Regions from separate parts of the Bacillus sp. UMB0893 genome, predicted to be linked through region 1. Evidence: riboswitches for the same ligand, from Rfam matches in the RefSeq annotation. Region 1 holds a riboswitch; each other region holds the start of a gene.
What was found. A riboswitch is a leader RNA that binds a small molecule or an ion and turns the genes downstream of it on or off. The one in region 1 is predicted to bind S-adenosylmethionine.
Positions count from the first base shown of each region.

Region 2: another riboswitch for S-adenosylmethionine. It lies ahead of CYJ36_RS21050 (LLM class flavin-dependent oxidoreductase); the one in region 1 lies ahead of CYJ36_RS04460 (YezD family protein).
Region 3: another riboswitch for S-adenosylmethionine. It lies ahead of CYJ36_RS14505 (alpha/beta hydrolase); the one in region 1 lies ahead of CYJ36_RS04460 (YezD family protein).
Region 4: another riboswitch for S-adenosylmethionine. It lies ahead of CYJ36_RS00175 (bifunctional homocysteine S-methyltransferase/methylenetetrahydrofolate reductase); the one in region 1 lies ahead of CYJ36_RS04460 (YezD family protein).

Region 1 is NZ_PKLB01000001.1:873,314-877,690, reverse strand. Features, by position in the region: gene CYJ36_RS04470 (inorganic phosphate transporter) at 1-581, opposite strand, end outside; gene CYJ36_RS04465 (phosphoadenylyl-sulfate reductase) at 606-1,307, opposite strand; gene CYJ36_RS04460 (YezD family protein) at 1,543-1,686, opposite strand; SAM riboswitch class I at 1,797-1,902, opposite strand; partial or broken gene CYJ36_RS04455 (PadR family transcriptional regulator) at 2,092-2,422, shown strand; gene CYJ36_RS24290 (hypothetical protein) at 2,423-2,548, shown strand; gene CYJ36_RS24020 (hypothetical protein) at 2,568-2,888, shown strand; gene CYJ36_RS24015 (hypothetical protein) at 2,935-3,087, shown strand; gene CYJ36_RS04440 (hypothetical protein) at 3,162-3,446, shown strand; gene pyrE (orotate phosphoribosyltransferase) at 3,480-4,112, opposite strand; gene pyrF (orotidine-5'-phosphate decarboxylase) at 4,109-4,377, opposite strand, start outside.
Region 2 is NZ_PKLB01000011.1:21,639-26,015, forward strand. Features, by position in the region: gene CYJ36_RS21035 (UDP-N-acetylmuramoyl-tripeptide--D-alanyl-D-alanine ligase) at 1-56, opposite strand, end outside; gene CYJ36_RS21040 (D-alanine--D-alanine ligase) at 145-1,230, opposite strand; gene CYJ36_RS21045 (thioredoxin family protein) at 1,746-2,066, shown strand; SAM riboswitch class I at 2,126-2,233, shown strand; gene CYJ36_RS21050 (LLM class flavin-dependent oxidoreductase) at 2,389-3,453, shown strand; gene CYJ36_RS21055 (class I SAM-dependent methyltransferase) at 3,467-4,222, opposite strand; gene CYJ36_RS21060 (DedA family protein) at 4,313-4,377, opposite strand, start outside.
Region 3 is NZ_PKLB01000006.1:174,509-178,885, reverse strand. Features, by position in the region: gene metG (methionine--tRNA ligase) at 1-1,148, opposite strand, end outside; T-box leader at 1,238-1,511, opposite strand; gene CYJ36_RS14510 (AAA family ATPase) at 1,559-2,293, opposite strand; gene CYJ36_RS14505 (alpha/beta hydrolase) at 2,336-3,112, opposite strand; SAM riboswitch class I at 3,184-3,292, opposite strand; gene CYJ36_RS14500 (DUF4395 domain-containing protein) at 4,154-4,377, shown strand, end outside.
Region 4 is NZ_PKLB01000001.1:41,574-45,950, forward strand. Features, by position in the region: gene metH (methionine synthase) at 1-655, opposite strand, end outside; gene CYJ36_RS00175 (bifunctional homocysteine S-methyltransferase/methylenetetrahydrofolate reductase) at 648-2,501, opposite strand; SAM riboswitch class I at 2,582-2,713, opposite strand; gene CYJ36_RS00180 (YajQ family cyclic di-GMP-binding protein) at 2,821-3,312, opposite strand; gene CYJ36_RS23450 (hypothetical protein) at 3,485-3,622, shown strand; gene CYJ36_RS00185 (CvfB family protein) at 3,812-4,377, shown strand, end outside.

The sequences.
Region 1 (4,377 bases):
ATCATCCCTGCCCCTACAAGAGGTCCTACTGCGTTTGCAACATTGTTCATCCCCGCTGAAAATGCTTCTAAAAAGCCGGCAAGAATTAAAACAATTGTAAGCCTGGGGTGATCATGCAAAAATCCCTTATTCTGTATAACATATAACCCTTTTCCGAATAGCCAGGCTAAGCAAAATGCAGCAACTGGAACAATAATCCAAAAAAGCATGATGACCAGCAATGAATTTACATATAAAACCTGATAGGCAATTCCTACTCCCACAACCGCACCAACTGTTACCTCACTGGTAGAAAGCGGTATGCCGAGCAAGTTTGCAAAAAACAATGAACTTGTTGCGGAAACAATGATTATCAGCACAATTTTTACATTAATGATATCCTGCGGAATGATGCCGGAGCTGATCGTTTTTACGACCTCTCCTCCTCCGAGGACAGCTCCTAAAAAGACGCCGGCTGCACATATTAAAAGTGCATACCGTGCTTTTGGGACTGCACCTGACCCATAAGCAACTCCCATTGAGGCTGCAGCACCGCTTGCACCGATATTCATTGCAAAAAAGAGACTAATGACAAGAGCCATTATTTCAAGCACGAGGCAGACTCCTTATCCATGTAATCCGCACTCTGTTTTACCTTGCCCGCTCCATCTTCCAGAACGCAGATCATCGGCATTGAACGCTGGTGCAGTGCAATGTGAGCAGCCTATGCTAGGATAGCCATTGTCATGAAGTGGGTTGTATGGCAGATCATTCTTGTGTGCATACCGCCAAACATCTTTCCATGTCCAATGGATTAACGGACATATTTTAACGGATTTAAATTTGTCATCCCGGTTAATAAATTGTACATTCTTCCTTGTTTCAGATTGTTCGCGGCGCAGTCCTGAGATCCATGCTTCTGACTCTGATAGCGTTTCATTCAGAGGTGTAAGTTTTCTGATTTGACAGCATTGATTTGGATTGCTTTCCCATAATTTATCTCCAAATTCTGCTGCCTGCTCTTCCAGGGTGAGGCTGGGCTTTTTCATGATGATATTCAATTCAGGATACTTTTCCTTTACACGATCTATCGTTTCATACGTTTCTTTGAAATGAACGTCTGTATCCAGGAAAACGATTGTAGCATCAGGCCGGACCTTTGATATTAAATCCACCAGTACAATGCCCTCAATGCCAAAGCTGCATGCATAAACGATATCTTCGCCATAATGATCATAGCTCCATTTTAAAACGTTTAAAGCAGCTTTATATGTTTCATCAACCTCGAACTCAATAGTTGGCTCCTGCCATGTTTCATACGTAAGCATAATACACTTCCCTTCTATATAACACGTCCTGCCAAAGCAAAAAGAGGCATTTTAACAAGTGGCCTTATTCCCTGCTTTGTTAAAATGCCTCTAGTTTGTCTAGTCAGCACATTATTTACTTTTTTTGATCGAAAAGATTTTTGTTGACGCAGCTCTTTTCAAGTAAGCAGATACAGAATCAATTTAGTCCCAATTCCAACTGGACTAATGAAAGAACAAAGTTTACAAAAAGAGCCTATTTAATTCTTACTTTTTCATTCTTCTCAAGCTGAATCACTTTCCCATCCTGTACAATCAAGGTAACAGAACCATAATTCATTGTTTTCAGCATTTCACGCAATCTTTCCATTACGACTTCAAGATGATCTTCATTTCCCATTGCAGTCCCCCACTTCTTTTCTTATCCGCTAGTTTTGTTTTCAGAGAAATGCATCATTATCTGAGAAATAAAAAAAGCCTTCCAACTTGAAAGACTGTTCAGGCATGATTACCTTATCTTCCAAAATGGGATTTCATTTTGCTGGATTTAGCACCTTGCATTCAGCAGGTTGCCGGGCTTCACAGGGCCAGATCCCTTCGCCTCTCTGGATAAGTTTATTATATTTTTCTAAATTTTATCACAATTGTTTTATATGTCAACCCTAGTTTTTCGATAGGAATTAAAATATTTCATTTTTTCATTAAAAAACAACAAAATGGAAAATTTTGTGTTGACATTAATTCCGTTATTCCTAATGCTGAAATTACCTGCTTTGCAATACAACCCATTAAAGGATGTGATTGATTGTCAACTACAAGTCAGCTCTTAAAGGGCATCCTCGAGGGATGTATCCTAGCCATCAATGAAAAAGAGACGTGTATGGCTATGAATTAATGCAAAAGCTCGAACAGCATGGTTTTATATTTGTTAGTGAAGGAAGCATATATCCTCTGCTTCTGCGTCTTCAATAGGAAAAGCTTATTCAAGGTGAAATGAGAAAATCCGATACGGACCAAACCGCAAGTATTATTTTTTGACTGACGATGGGAGATCTTCGCTGAAAACAATCAGAAAAGACTGGCTTGACATTAGGAAACCTGTTACAAATTTGCTATTTCAAAAAGGGGAGGAATAAATGACTACAATGGAAATGAGACAAAGAATGGCTCTTCTGCAGCAAAAGCTTACAAAAGATAATAAAACAGCTTTTGAAAATATGTCCCTATTTATTTCAGCAAGTTCACGTTCTAAAAAGAGATAAAAAGGACCTATTATTAGAATTGCTTGAGCATTTAGTTCTTGCACAAAGGGATGGAAAGTCAGCAAATGACGTATTTGAAGACAATCTTGAAGCCTGCTGCAAGGAATTAATTTCAAACATGACAAAACCTGACCTGAAATTGAAATTACTTGATTTTGTTTTCTTTGGAATGGGAGCAGTGAGATTTTTTTCTCTAACACAAGGTATTCTAAATGGACTGTTCCTGCCATTCTTTCTTGAAATGATTGGTGAAACTAATTTACTTTCTGTTGCTTTTCTGTTTTTTATAACATATGGCTACAACAGCAATCTTTTTCTTATTCAAGCATTTTGTATTTAAGAAAAATGGCAAAGTGAAAATGATTCTTTTCCCGCTGGCATTAAGTATGCTGGTAATAACGATTCCTGTTTTTCTTTTTGCGGCTATTGACTTCCCAGCTGTTTCCAACCCGCCTATGCCTCAATGGATATACGTCATGACTGAAGTCGTGCTAATAGCCATGTCTTTTGCCTGGATTTTCAATTTAAGAGATGCATAATATAACCTGAAAACTTATATTGCTAAAAACTACAATCAATGTGAAAACAGCCTAGATTTATAAACTATTCTGAGGTGATCTGTATCCTATTTCCTTTTGTCATTACAATTTGCAGTCTCATTGCAGGTGCTTACTCTCTTGCTTATGCTCTTATTAAACAAGTTGATCATGGCTGTTTTCATTCAATAAAAGAAGAACAGACAGGTCTGTTTTATCTGTTTGGATGGATTGGCAGCATTAGCTTGTCGTTTTGCAGCAAGGTCTTTTCTGAACAATGGAAGGAAAAGGTGTTCAGATCCGGATACCTGCTATTAGGTATGGCGGCATTTACAAGCTCAATCATGATCTGGATCAATTAAAAAAGCAAAGTCAGCGACTTTGCTTTTACTGTTTTATAGAGTCATCCACTCTTCCGTTGCCGGGTTATCACGCCATTTTTTTAGTTTTTCATGATCCTCTTTTTCAATGGATCCATTGTTTAAAGCTACTTCGATCAATGCAGAATAATCGGTTAAAGAGACAGAATTTATTTTTTCGTGTGCAAGCTGCTCTGCTCCTTTTTGCAGTTCATATGTAAAGATTGAAACAACACCAGCAACCTCGCACCCAGCCTCTCTTAAAGCCTGAACAGCTTTAACAACACTGCCGCCAGTGGAAATTAAATCTTCAACGACTACAACCTTTTGTCCTTCATGTACTTTTCCTTCGATTTGATTGCCTTTTCCATGGCCTTTTGGCTTGCTTCTGACATAGCACATCGGCAGATTAAGCAGATCACTCACCCAAGCAGCATGCGGAATACCTGCTGTTGCAGTGCCTGCAATCATTTCAGCATCGGGATAATGTTCTTGAATGAGCTTTGTTAAGCCTGCTGCAATCTGATTTCTTACCTCTGGATAGGATAAAGTTAAACGGTTGTCGCAATAGATTGGTGCTTTAAGCCCGCTTGACCACGTAAATGGATTATTCGGACTTAAAAAGACGGCTTCAATTTTCAGCAGCTGTTCAGCAATTTGATGTTTCATACAGATAGAACCTCCCAGGCGTTTTTCATTTCCAAGTATGCTTTATGAGGATTTTCAGCTTTCGTAATGCTTCTTCCGACTACGATGGCGCTTGATCCAAGCCCTCTTGCTTTCTCAGGCGTCGCTACTCTGACTTGATCATCAAGTGAATCACTGGCCATACGGATGCCAGGTGTTATCGTAAGGAAGGTACGGTCCATATGCTTATAGATTTCCGGAACTTCAAGCGTTGAACATACAACTCCGTCAAGACCATTTTCATAAG
Region 2 (4,377 bases), on a different contig from region 1:
GGTAATCCAGATCCATTCACCATCGTTTGTATGTCCAGTAAAGATCGTTGTATCATTTTCAGTTTAGCTCCTTTCGGGGTCTTTCTTTTCATCAATATGTAGAACAAGAAACACTATTCCTATGAATAGTGTTTCCAAGCTTTCTTAAAACGTATGTTTAATTTGCTGTTTTCCTTCATGGCGCTCTAGTGCAAGGTCAACCAGCTTTTCGATCAGCTGAGGATATTCAACGCCTGTATGCTTCCAAAGAAGCGGGAACATGCTGTATGGGGTAAAGCCAGGCATTGTATTTACTTCATTGATAAGGGCTCTGCCGTCCTCCGTTAAGAAAAAGTCAGCTCGCACTAATCCAGATCCATCAATCGCTTTAAATGATTTGATGGCCATTTCTTTTATAAGAGCATACTCTTCTTCCGTAACTTGTGCCGGAATAATCATATCCGTGTCGCCATCTTCGTATTTTGCTTTGTAGTCGTAAAACTCTTTCTTAGGAGCAATTTCACCAACAACAGAACATATTGGCTCATCATTTCCAATCACGCCTATTTCAATTTCGCGACCGATGATACCTTCTTCAATAATAATTTTGCGGTCATATTCGAACGCTTCGCCAAATGCTTTGATTAATGACTCACGATCCTTGCACTTGCTGATTCCGACACTTGATCCCAAGTTTGCAGGCTTTACAAAGCATGGATAGCCAAGCTCTTGTTCAACCGTCTCATACGCTTTTTCAGGTGATTTTGTCCAGTCGCTTTTAATGAATGAAACGTATTTAGCCTGATCTAACCCAGCCTGAGCAAATAAGTTTTTCATGATGATTTTATCCATGCCTGCAGCTGAAGCAAGAACTCCATTGCCTACGTAAGGTATATTCAGCAATTCAAGCATGCCTTGAACCGTTCCATCCTCTCCGTTAGGACCGTGCAGGAGCGGGAATACAACATCAATTTGATCTTGCTGAATTTCATTTTTTGATGGAAATAAATCCTGATTTAAGGCAACAGGCGAAACAATCGTACCTTCCTCTTTAAACTGAAGAGCTTTTACATTTTCTGCTGGCCCCTGCAGCTGCTGGCCGCGGACCCATTCGCCTTTTTCCGAAATGTAAATTGGATGTATGTCAAATTTGTTTGTATCTAATGCTTTTATTACAGCAAGTGCGGTTTGCAATGAAACCTGATGCTCTGCTGACTTGCCGCCGTATAAAAGTCCGACTTTAATTTTCATATGGATATCCCCCTAAAGAAAGTTCATCTCTTCTATATTATCATTTTCAAATCAAATTGTTATAGCCCATCAAGGAATTCTTTATAACATTCGAACGACACGCCTTTTTTCGTCCGCTTTTAACCACCTCATTTTGAGCTTTTTGAGCTATATCACTGATCCTGCCGACTGTTTATGTTTAGTTACCTCATTTTGAGCTTTAACCTGTTTTGGGGCTCCATTCCGATTCTTTGGTTACCTCATTTTGAGTTTTATCCTGTTTCGGGGCTCCATTCCTACTCTTTGGTTACCTCAATCCGGCTTTCAATCTGTTTCGGGACTCCTTACCGGCTCTTTGGTTATCTATTGCAGATCTTAAGCTATTTGAATTGAAGATCTGCTAAACCACATTTCTCCCTTTCCATTCAACGTAGCATCTGACCATAGCACTTAATACCTTTATTTGGACTTGAATAAGCATTTCATGAATGCAAAATTCCCTTTTTGTATTAAAATAAAGGCAAGGAGGCATGATCATGAAGCAAATTACATCGCAAGAACAGTTTCAAAACTTAATTACCCAAGATCAAGAGGTGCTAATCAAATTTTTCGCAGACTGGTGCCCTGACTGTACGAGAATGAATATGTTTATTGATGAAATCATTGAGACTTATTCTAAATATGAATGGTATGAAATCAATAAAGATGAATTCCCAGAGATTGCAGAAACAAACCAAGTAATGGGTATTCCTAGTATCCTGATTTTCAAAAATGGAGAAAAGCTGGGACACCTTCACAGTGCAAATGCAAAAACGCCGGAGCAAGTGACAGAGTTCCTTCAAGAGAAGCTCGCTTAATGTTTTTAGAATTGACAGATTAAACAAATTTCTTTATGATACAACTAATTTCATATGTTTTCTTATCAAGAGAGGTGGAGGGACATGGCCCTTTGAAGCCTCGGCAACGGATCTTTTTTAAAGAAACCGTGCCAATTCCAGCAAACGTTATGTTTGGCAGATGAGATGGATGGAAACTGCAGATTCTGCCTCTCTTCTTAACGAAGGGAGGCTTTTTTTGTAGCTCTTTTCTTAGATAATGATGCAATGAAAAACATTAACTTTCGAAAAGCAGCAAAAGAATGAAAACAATTTCTATTGAAAAGACAGGGAGTGTTCATGGATGAAATACGGTTTTTGGCTGCCGATTTTCGGGGGATGGCTTAGAAATGTAGAAGATGAGAAAATGCCTCCAACATTTGCTTATGCACAAGAGGTTATCCAAAAGGCTGAAAAATGGGGGTATGATACAACCTTGATTGCTGAGTTATACTTAAATGATATTAAAGGGCCTGAGCATGATTCACTTGAAGCTTGGACAACGGCAGCTGCGCTTGCAGCCGTTACAGAGAAAATTGAAATCATGACGGCTGTACGGCCAGGCTTCCACAATCCGGCGGTAACCGCTAAGATGGCAGCTAACATTGATCAAATCAGCAAGGGAAGGTTTACCTTAAATGTTGTATCAGCTTGGTGGGAAGAGGAGGCGCGCCAATATGGCGGGATTTTCACAGAACATGATGCAAGATATGACCGCACAGAAGAATTTATTGAGGTATTAAAAGGGCTCTGGGAAAAAGAAACGTTTACCTATCAAGGCAGCTTTTATCAGCTAAGCAATACACACCTTCATCCCAAGCCTGTTCAAAAGCCAAATCCAATTCTTTACGCAGGCGGTGAAAGCCCGCGCGGAAAAGAAACCATTGCAAAGCATTGTGATGCCTATGTCATGCATGGCGGAACCGCCTACGAGATTACTAGAAAAGTTGACGATATGAAAAAGTTAAGAGCTTCTTTTCAAGCAAAACCGTTTCAGTCCTTTGGAATGGCTGCTTATATTGTCTGCAGGGAAACGGAAGCAGAAGTTCAGCAGGAGCTTGAGAGAATCACTCATCTCAAGGAATCATCGGCTTATTCAGGATATAAGGATTTCACAACAAAATCTCAGCTTGAACAAAAGCTCGAACTCTATGATTATTCTGTGTCCAATCGCGGACTTCGCCCAAATCTAATTGGAACTCCTGAACAAATTGCAGATAAGATTCTTCAGTACGAAGAGGCTGGCCTTGACTTGCTGCTGCTTCAATTTTCACCTCAACTTGAAGAAATGGAACGTTTTTCAAAGCAGGTTATGCCTTTGGTTGAAGAAAAGAGAAAAGACATCGTAAAAGAAAGCACACACTCTTAAATGAGTGTGTGCTTTACAATTTTCTTGCTTCATATGTAATTGTTTGCCCTGCATGATCAGGAGCCTTTCCATATGTATAATCAGCAGATATCACGATATCCGTAAATCCAAGCCGTTCTAAAATCAGTTTGAATTCACGTACCCCGTACCATCTCATTGCTAATCGCTGCAGTTCTGTGTCAATCAGTTTTCCATTCTGCCACTTTTCATATTTCAAAAAGCTGACGGAATACTGATCAATGAAGTTTACTTCAACTCTCTTTGATTCCATAGTAATGATGTTTTGCTCTGGGGTCTGCCAAGACTTTGTAATGACCTCATTCAGCTCTGTGTCATGCTGTAAGTAAAGATCAAGAATCAGGCGTCCATCAGGTGCCAGATGCTCATGAAATTTCTTCAGTGCAAGGATTGATGATTTCCGGTCTTCAATCAGCAAAAAAGTTCCTGCTGGAATAATGATTGCCTCGTATGAACGCGGCAGTTTCAGCTCACACATGCTCATTTCAAGGAGAACCGGTGAAAGCCCTCTTTCCTCACAGCGCCTTTTGCAAGATTCCAGCATAACGGGAGAAGTATCGATTCCCTCTATTCTCAGACCGTCTTCAAGCAAAGGAATATACATACGTCCCGATCCTGTTCCCGGCTCTAAAATCCGGCCTTTAATCCCTGATAGACGTTCACGATAATATTCAACATCGCCAAAAGAATGGCCGACTGGTTTGTCTAAATCGTACACTTCAGCTGCCAGATGACTATAAGAGCTGAACATAGTTTCACCCTCCCTAGTATGATGCATGTTATTATTAATAGCCTTTTTAGGTTTCCTCATACATTCGGAATGCATTAATCAAACGTTTGTTTAAATTTTGCGGGACCGATGGCTATTGCGTTTCACAATGTAATAGCCGATTCCCGCTAGAACCA
Region 3 (4,377 bases), on a different contig from region 1:
GTTAAAAAATATCGTATGGAATCAGGATGATAGTTCTCCAATATTTGCGGTACCCAAACTGCCCAGTTCTGGCTTGTTGATAATTTTTTCTTTTCAATTGTGAGGTATTCGCTTGAGATGATATGATCTGGAAGATGCAAGCTGCCAATCCCCATCAAGATGCCAGGCCATATTATTGAGTGAAAGGGGATATTATCCTTACCATGAACATAATAGGCTTTCGTACCTTCACTCCAAAAAGGCTGCCAATCCTGCTGATTTTCCACTGACCATAACTTGCTTGCTGACAAGTAGCCTGAAACAGCTTCGATCCAAACGTAGATTTTTTTCTCCTCATAACCCTTTATAGGAACAGGTACGCCAATCGGAAGATCTCTTGAGGCAGCCCTGTCCTGCAGCCCTTCGGATAAATACCGCTTTGTCAGTTTGATGGCATTATCGCGCCACAGCTGTTTGTTTTCTGCCGATGTTGCATACTTTTCAAGTTTTTCCTGCAGAGCTGATAGTTCAAAGTAGTAATGTCTTGTCAATTTTAAAGCGGGCTCATGAGCGCAAAGCTTGCATGTTTTATTTATGAGATCTAGCGGATCGAGAATACTTGCACAAGCATCACACTGATCCCCTCTTGCATGAGCTGAACAATTCGGACAAGTTCCCTCTACAAACCGATCAGGCAAAAATTGTTTACAGTGACCGCAGTAAGCCTGGAGCGTTTCTTTTTCATAAAGAAAGCCATTATCTAAAAGGGTCATAAAGATTTCCTGCACAGCTTGATGGTGATGCTGGTGATCTGTACGAGTATAACAGTCATAGGTAAATCCAAGTTTTTGAAAAGAATCGGCAAATTCCTTATGATACCGGTCAGCAATGACTTGGGCCGGTACATTTTCCTGCCTTGCTCTGATTGAAATGGGCGTTCCATTGCAATCACTGCCTGAAACGTATAATACCTTTTCCCCTTTCAAACGATAATATCTTGCTAAAATATCACCGGGCAATAGACTTGCGATATGTCCGATATGCAGAGACCCATTTGCGTAAGGCCATGCTCCTCCAATAAAAATAGACATTTCATTATCCTCCTTTTGAACATAAGGTCTGTTTTTGCATAGATTTTTTTTATTCGTATATCGACTAAAGCCGTATATAGGAGGATTTCGTGCTTTTTTCTAATAAATTTTTATAATGAATCTTAGAAAAGAGCCAACAAAAAAACCTCGTCCATAGACTTAATAAGTCTAAGGACGAGGTTTGATTTCGCGGTACCACCTTAGTTTACAGATTACTCACATAACCTGTCTTCATTCGTACGGAACATGAGAAAATGTCGATACGCAGGCTGTTGTAACGTCAGCCACCACGTCACAGCCTACTGATGATGACAGTTGTCATGATGTTCGGTGTGAAGCTCAAAGGTCATTTTCTGTGAAGGATTTCTTGCTTCTTTTCAGCTCCCGAAGCTCTCTGGATAGACGTCCGACTCACATACTTTTCCTTATCAATGCTTTTCATGTTTTATATAGTTTATCCAAAAAGAGGAAAAATGTAAATAGTCAGATTATTCTTCTTTGAAAAGCTCCTTCAAAAATTTCTCGCGGTTTTCCAAAAAGTACTTCGTAATCTGATAATGATCCGTTTCAGTATAATTGATTTCTGCAATACGATCCTCATCGAAATTCAAGATACTTGCCCCAGGATATCCAAGCAAGATGGGGGAATGAGTGGCGATAATAAACTGTGTGTCGCCATCTTTTGTTAAGTCATGCAGGATGCGGAGCAAGGTCAGCTGCCTTGTTGGTGAAAGAGCGGCCTCTGGCTCATCCAATAAGTAGACGGCTTTTGTGCCGAAGCGATTTAGAAAAAGAGATAGAAATGATTCGCCATGTGATTGATGATGAAGGGATTTTCCACCATACGGTCCAAATACATCACCTGACCAGGGATCTTCATTCAGTTCCTCCAAATAAGATGCAAACTGGTAAAACGATTCTGCTCTCAGGAAAAAGCCATTCCTAACCTTAGGCATCCAGGCAAGCCTGATATACCTTCCCAGGTCCGATTGAGAGCTTCTCGTTTCGTAAAGATGGTGGCTGCCGCCCGCGGTATTAAAGCCGCATTGATAAGCAATCGCCTCCATCAAAGTGGATTTGCCCGAGCCATTTTCCCCGACGAAAAAGGTAACTGGACTTTTAATTTTGATCTCATCCAAATTGGAAATGGCAGGAATGGAAAATGGATATTCTTTAATTGAAGGTACTTCTTCTTTGATTAATCGAATTGATTTTAAGAACATTTTATCACCTGTTCTTAGTTTAACAGGAATTATAGCTGCAAGTCATCGGCTTACAGGAATTTCAATTTCCGGATGACAGCACATGCGAATATAATCTGCTGTTTGATTCGCAATAATCTCTTTATCGTAATCCATCGAAGCTACATGATAGGAATTTGTCAGACTGATGATTTGTTTCATTGGGGAAGAAACGGACTCAAAAAGAAAATCAGAGCTTTCCGGCGGAACGACATGATCTTCCTCAGATTTAAAAATAAGAATGGGACATTCTACATCGGCAATTTTTGATTTTGTGAATGTAATCAAGCCTAATAGCTTTTTAACAGCAGTGATAGGAACAGCTGAGTAAGTAATTTCTTCAATTCCCTCCGCTTTTATATCTGGTTTTCCTTCAGGTATGAAGCGCGGCTCTGTCTTATCCCGAAAAAACTCATATCCAGGTACGTCCAAGGCTGCATTAATCGTTATAACGCCGCTAATTTCCTTATGTTTGCCCGCTAATTGAACAGCAAGCGTTCCACCCATGGATTGACCGGCAATAAATACGTTCTTGCAGACTTTTTTCAGCTTTAAATAAGCCTTTTCCAGATCTTCAAACCAATCCAAATAACAGCAATTTTCAAGTTCTTCAGCATGTGTTCCGTGGCCCTTTAGCCTGGGAGCAAGGACAGTAAAACCTTTATCAGCAAGCAATTTGCCAAGTTCCCCGACACTTTGAGGCGTTCCGACAAATCCGTGGCACAGTAAAATTCCAATCTCATTGCCTTTATGAAAAAAACTTTCTGCACCAGGCAGAACAGGGAATATCGTTTTACTCATCTTTCGTTCCTCCAATTCAAGCAATTATAAAAGAAAACCCTCTCTTCCATTGGCAATAAAGAGAGGGTTTTTCTTTATCAACCAAAGCGCGATGCTTTGCTGGTGGGAGCACCTTTTCCGTTCTTACGGTGGTTGCTGTGAAGTCATGGAGCCAGATCTCTCGTTCACTCTTGATAATTTATTTAATTCTGATTGGTTTAGTTGGTTTTAATGATCTTATCACGAGCAGCTTTTAACTGTCAATAGATTATGTGAAAGCGGAAAGCCCGAGAATTTAGTACTTCAATTTGTCGTTTTGGATCAGTGAAAATGGAGAGCTGATTTAGTTAGCTCATCATCCAGAAGAAAGTGCACCAAAGTGGGTGTTTGGTGCACAAAGAGTGCTCTTCAACCATAAGAAAGTGCGTCAAACTGGAGATTGCCGCACAAAGTTAGCTCATCATCCAGAAGAAATTGCGCCAAACCGGAGTTTGCCGCAGAAAGTTAGCTCACCATCCAGAGGAAAGTGCACCAACCGTAGTTTGCCGCACAAAGTTAGCGCATCATCTAGAAGAAAGTGCGCCAAACCGGAGTTTGTCGCACAAAGTTAGCTCATCATCCAGAAGAAAGTGCGCCAAACAGGAGTTTGCCGCAGAAAGTTAGCTCACCATCCAGAGGAAAGTGCGTCAAACCGGAGTTTGCAGCACAAAGTTAGCTCATCATCCAAAAGAAAGTGCGCCAAACCGGAGTTTGCCGCAGAAAGTTAGCTCACCATCCAGAGGAAAGTGCGCCAAATGGAGTTTGTCGCACAAAGTTAGCTCATCATCCAGAAGAAAGTGCGTCAAACCGGAGTTTGCCGCACAAAGTTAGCTCCCCATCCAGAAGAAAATGCGCCAAACAGGGGTTTGCAGCAATTTAGTACCCTAATATGGCATTTTGTGGCCGAGGAGTACCTCATTCATGCATTTTTAGGGCAGTGAAATCGCCCCTGAAGCATTTATCTTCACAAATGACAAAAACAGGAGTAAGATACTTATATTCCAATCAGACAGGTGGGGTTTTATGAAAACAATTCCTAAACCTCTTGTATTAACAAATCAATGGTTTATTGTTTTATCCGTTGCGGCAACCTGGATATCAGGTTTGGGGTGGATTCTTCTTATCCCTCTTATTGCAGGCATTATGGGTCTTCTTTTTAAATTTAATCCGGTTATGAAAACGGCGAAATTGTTTTTGAAGAAGCCTATGTCAGAATATATTCCAGAGGATTTTGATCAGCAGCAGTT
Region 4 (4,377 bases), 830 kb from region 1:
ATGGCTTCATATGCTCTAGGGAGATGAAAAAGGCCTCAATATCCTGACCTGCGAGTGTTGTTCCCATTGGCTCGATTGTTCCAGAAATCATCAGCGGAACTTCTTTTCCTGCATTATCAAAGGCTCGTTTGATTCCGAGAAAACCTGCTTTTACATTCAATAAATCCTGACTTGTTTCGAGCAAAAGCAAATCAACACCGCCGGCAAGCAGACCAAGCGTCTGTTCCTCGTAATTCTGAATCAGTTCTTCAAACGTAGCACCGCCGGTTACAGAGAGCGTTTTGGTCGTTGGTCCCATTGAGCCTGCAACATAACGCGGCCATTCTTCTGTTGAATATTTTTCTGCTGCTTTTTTTGCGATTTCTGCTGCTTTCTTATTTAATTCGAACGAGAGATGACCAAGATCATACTCATCAAGGACTATTTTGGTTGCTCCAAATGTATTGGTTTCAATAATATCTGCTTTTGCTTCCAGGTAAGCTTCATGAATCGATTCGATTACATTTGGTGCCGTTATTGTTAAGTATTCATTGCAGCCATCATATTCTTCACCGCCGAAATCAGCTGCAGAAAGATTTGCATCTTGTATCATGGTGCCCATCGCTCCATCAAGAACGAGGATTTTTTTCTCTAGCTGCTTTTTTATATCAAACATGCGTAATCTTCCTTTCATTGACCTCAGATTGTTTCATATGGATGTAGTTTGTCAGTTCAACTGTTAATTCATAGTTTAGAAATGGTGTGATTAAGTAGATACCATTAAATAAGTCAAATGCAGCATCAATTAGCCTTTTAGCAATGGCTAATCCTTCCTGATAAGCTTTTGCGCGGTCATCACCTGCCTGAGCCATTGTTTCTCTGATGCTGTCTGATAATGTGATGCCGGGAATTTCATTATGAATAAACTCTGCATTCCGGCTGCTCGTAAGCGGCATGATGCCTATATATATTGGCACTTTAAGATGCTTCGTTTCTTCGTAAACATCGACCAGCTGTGATTCTGAATAAATTGGCTGGGAAATAAAATAGTCTGCTCCGCACGCGATTTTCTTCTCTAGTCTTTTCACGGCTTTATCAAGATATTTCACATTTGGATTAAAGGCTGCCGCAACAGAGAAATTTGTTTTTTCTCCAAGCGGTTTTCCTGAATAGGAAAGTCCGTCATTAAATTGTTTAATTAAGCTGATCAAATCAAACGATGAAAGATCATAAACTGATGTAGCTCCTGGAAAATCACCGATTTTCGATGGATCCCCTGTAATGGCAAGCACGTCTGTAAGACCTAACGTATGAAGACCCATTAAATGTGACTGCAGGCCGATTAGGTTACGGTCACGGCAGGTGATATGAATCAGTGAGCGAAGCCCTAGCGACTGCTGGACAATGGAGCCGACAGCAACGTTGCTTATACGCGGTGAGGCAAGTGAATTATCTGCAAGCGTTAAAGCATCAATACCGGCAGTTTGCAAGGCTTTTGCCCCTTTTAAAAACTTATCGATTCCAAGTTTTTTTGGGGGATCAAGTTCTACAATCAAAGAACGTTTCTCTTTAACCATTTCCTGCAGCGGAGGATATTTCCGTTCAGCGGCAGAAGTAACAGAAATTTCTTCTTTCCGTATTTTTACCTTTTTTTCTGTGACAGGAGGAAGCCCTTTTAATGCTTTTGCCATTGCTCCAATATGTTTTGGTGTCGTGCCGCAGCATCCCCCAATCAGTCTTGCTCCTTGATTTCGAAAAGCGAGTGCACTTTCGGCGAAATATTTTTCCCCTGAGCCGTAGACAAGTCTGCCTTCTTCTAGAGTCGGCAAGCTGCTGTTCGGATAGACGGACAAATAAGCTTTATCAGGAAGCGGAATTTCTTCTAATGATGAAAGCATATGATAAGGGCCGAGTCTGCAATTCAGTCCAACAACATCTGCACCAAGTGCTTCTAGCTGAAGAAGGCCTTCATGAAGCGGGGTTCCATCCTGTAAAACACCAATTTCATGAAGTGAAATATTCGTGATTATTGGGATATTCGTTTCTTTTCTGGCAATCTCTAAAACTGTTTTTATTTCTTCTAGATCATAATAAGTTTCAAGCAATAGTCCTTCTACTTCTTCGTTCAATAAAAGGTAGAGCTGCTCTCGGAAGTTCCGTTTAATCTCCTCAAGTGAATGAGCGCTTTTTTTGAAGGCACGAACCCCTCCAATGGTTCCGAGAATATAAGCTTTCTTGTTCGCGGCTGCTTTTTTTGCGATCTGAACGGCCTGCCGATTGATGGATCTCACGTCATCTTCGAGTCCATATCTTGATAATTTAATATAATTGGCTCCGTAAGTGTTCGTTTGAATCACATCTGCGCCAGCTTCAATGTAAGCCTTATGAACATTTAATATTTCATCTGGCTTTGACAGGTTTAATTCCTCAAAACATCGATCTACTCCGTGTGAGTATAGGAGTGTTCCCATGGCTCCGTCGCCTATAAGGATCCTGTTCTTTAAATCTTCTAAAAGTGTCATGCTTCCAAGCCTCCTCTAAACAGTGAAAGAAAAACAAAAAAAGCCTTCCAAGAAGAAGACTTTTGAACGTTCAGGACTTCTTCTTATCGTTCGATGGTTGCATCGCTGGAATTAGCACCTTGGAATGAGCTCTCTGCTGATTACAGATCCTCTCATTATGCCAGGTTGCTGAAGCTTCAAAGGGCCAGTCCCTCAGCTTCTCTAGATAAGAATGTTGAAATATGAAATTTTGCATGTGAAAAGATATTATATCTAATTTACATGTTTTTTCGATGAGATTCAATACAAAAGTAAAAGTTTTCTGAATAGAAGGGGAATTTTAACGGAAATTTATGAATTGAACATCAATCGGCAAATCCGCTCCCCGAACAGCTGCAATCACTTGCTGAAGATCATCCTTATTTTTTCCGGTAACACGTACTTGATCGTCCTGGACTTGAGTTTTTACTTTCAATCCGGAGTTTTTAATAATGGCATTAATCTTTTTTGCATTATCTTTATCAATTCCTTGAACAAGCTTAGCACGCTGCCTGATCGTTCCGCCGGATGCACCTTCAATTTTCCCGTAATCAATATTTCTTGTTGCTACATTGCGCTTAATTAATTTAGAAATAAAGACATCCTTTAACTGATCCATTTTAAACTCATCATCAGAAATTAATACAAGCTCTTCTTTTTCCAAAGAAATGCTGCTTTTGCTGCCTTTGAAGTCATAGCGCGTGCCGATTTCCTTCATTGTCATCGTAATCGCATTTGTCACTTCAGGCATGTCTACCTTTGATACAATATCAAACGAACTATCTTTCGCCATAAGAATCCTCCCAAAAGTTTATATTATCTATAGATTATAGTAGAATAAACAGAGCATAACAACTAATGAAGTGCGGAATCGCCTGTTTAGCCCCGAAAGGCACAAAAGGGGCTGACGGAGAAGTCCGGTTTTGACTTCACCGTCAGCACCGTTGTGACCGAGGGGTTAGGCGATGGAGCCGGACAAAACGAAGTACAGAATCGCCTGTTTAGCCAGACAGGCAAAGAAGGATTTGCCTGAGAAGTCCGGTTTTGCCTTTACCGGCAGCACAGTTGTGACCGAGGAGTTGGGCGATGGAGCCGGCCAATAATGAAGTGCGGAATGCCTGTTTAGCCAACGATTCGACTAAAAAGTCGATTTTAACTTCATTAATGGACCCGTTGTTACAAAGCAGTCTGGCGGTGTAGGACCGCTCAAATTTGTCGGCGCATAAAATGCCGCTGCAATTTCAAAATATAATTAGAAGCACCCTATAAAAGAAAGGAACGAATACCATTTGATGAATCCAGGAACGTTTATGACGCTTTCGATAGATGAAAAACTAGATTATGGCTATTATTTAACAGATGGGGAAAGCCGTGTGCTGCTGCACAAAACTGAAATCACCGAACCAATTGAAGGCAAGGATGAGGTTGAGGTATACTTAGTCGTTGACCATGAAGATCGTCTTGCCGCAACGATGAAAAAACCAAAAATCACTGAAGATCATTACGATTGGGTAGAGGTTGTTAGTGTCAGAGAGGACATGGGAGCGTTTGTTGATATTGGTTTATCAAAAGATGCGCTTGTGGCAAACGATATTCTGCCTGCCTTTTTAGAAGTGTGGCCAGAAGAAGGGGACATGCTCTATTGTTCTCTGAAAGTCACGAAAAATGGCAGGTTCTTCACGAAGCTTGCGACAGAAGATGTAATGCAGGAAAATATCGTATCTGCAGATCGAGCAGCCAACAATCAAAGCGTATCTGGCAGGGTCTACAGAATGATTATTGCAGGTTCTTATATCATTACAGAAGAGGGTTATAAAGGATTTATTCACTCTTCTCAGCGTAAAAGGGAGCCCCGTTT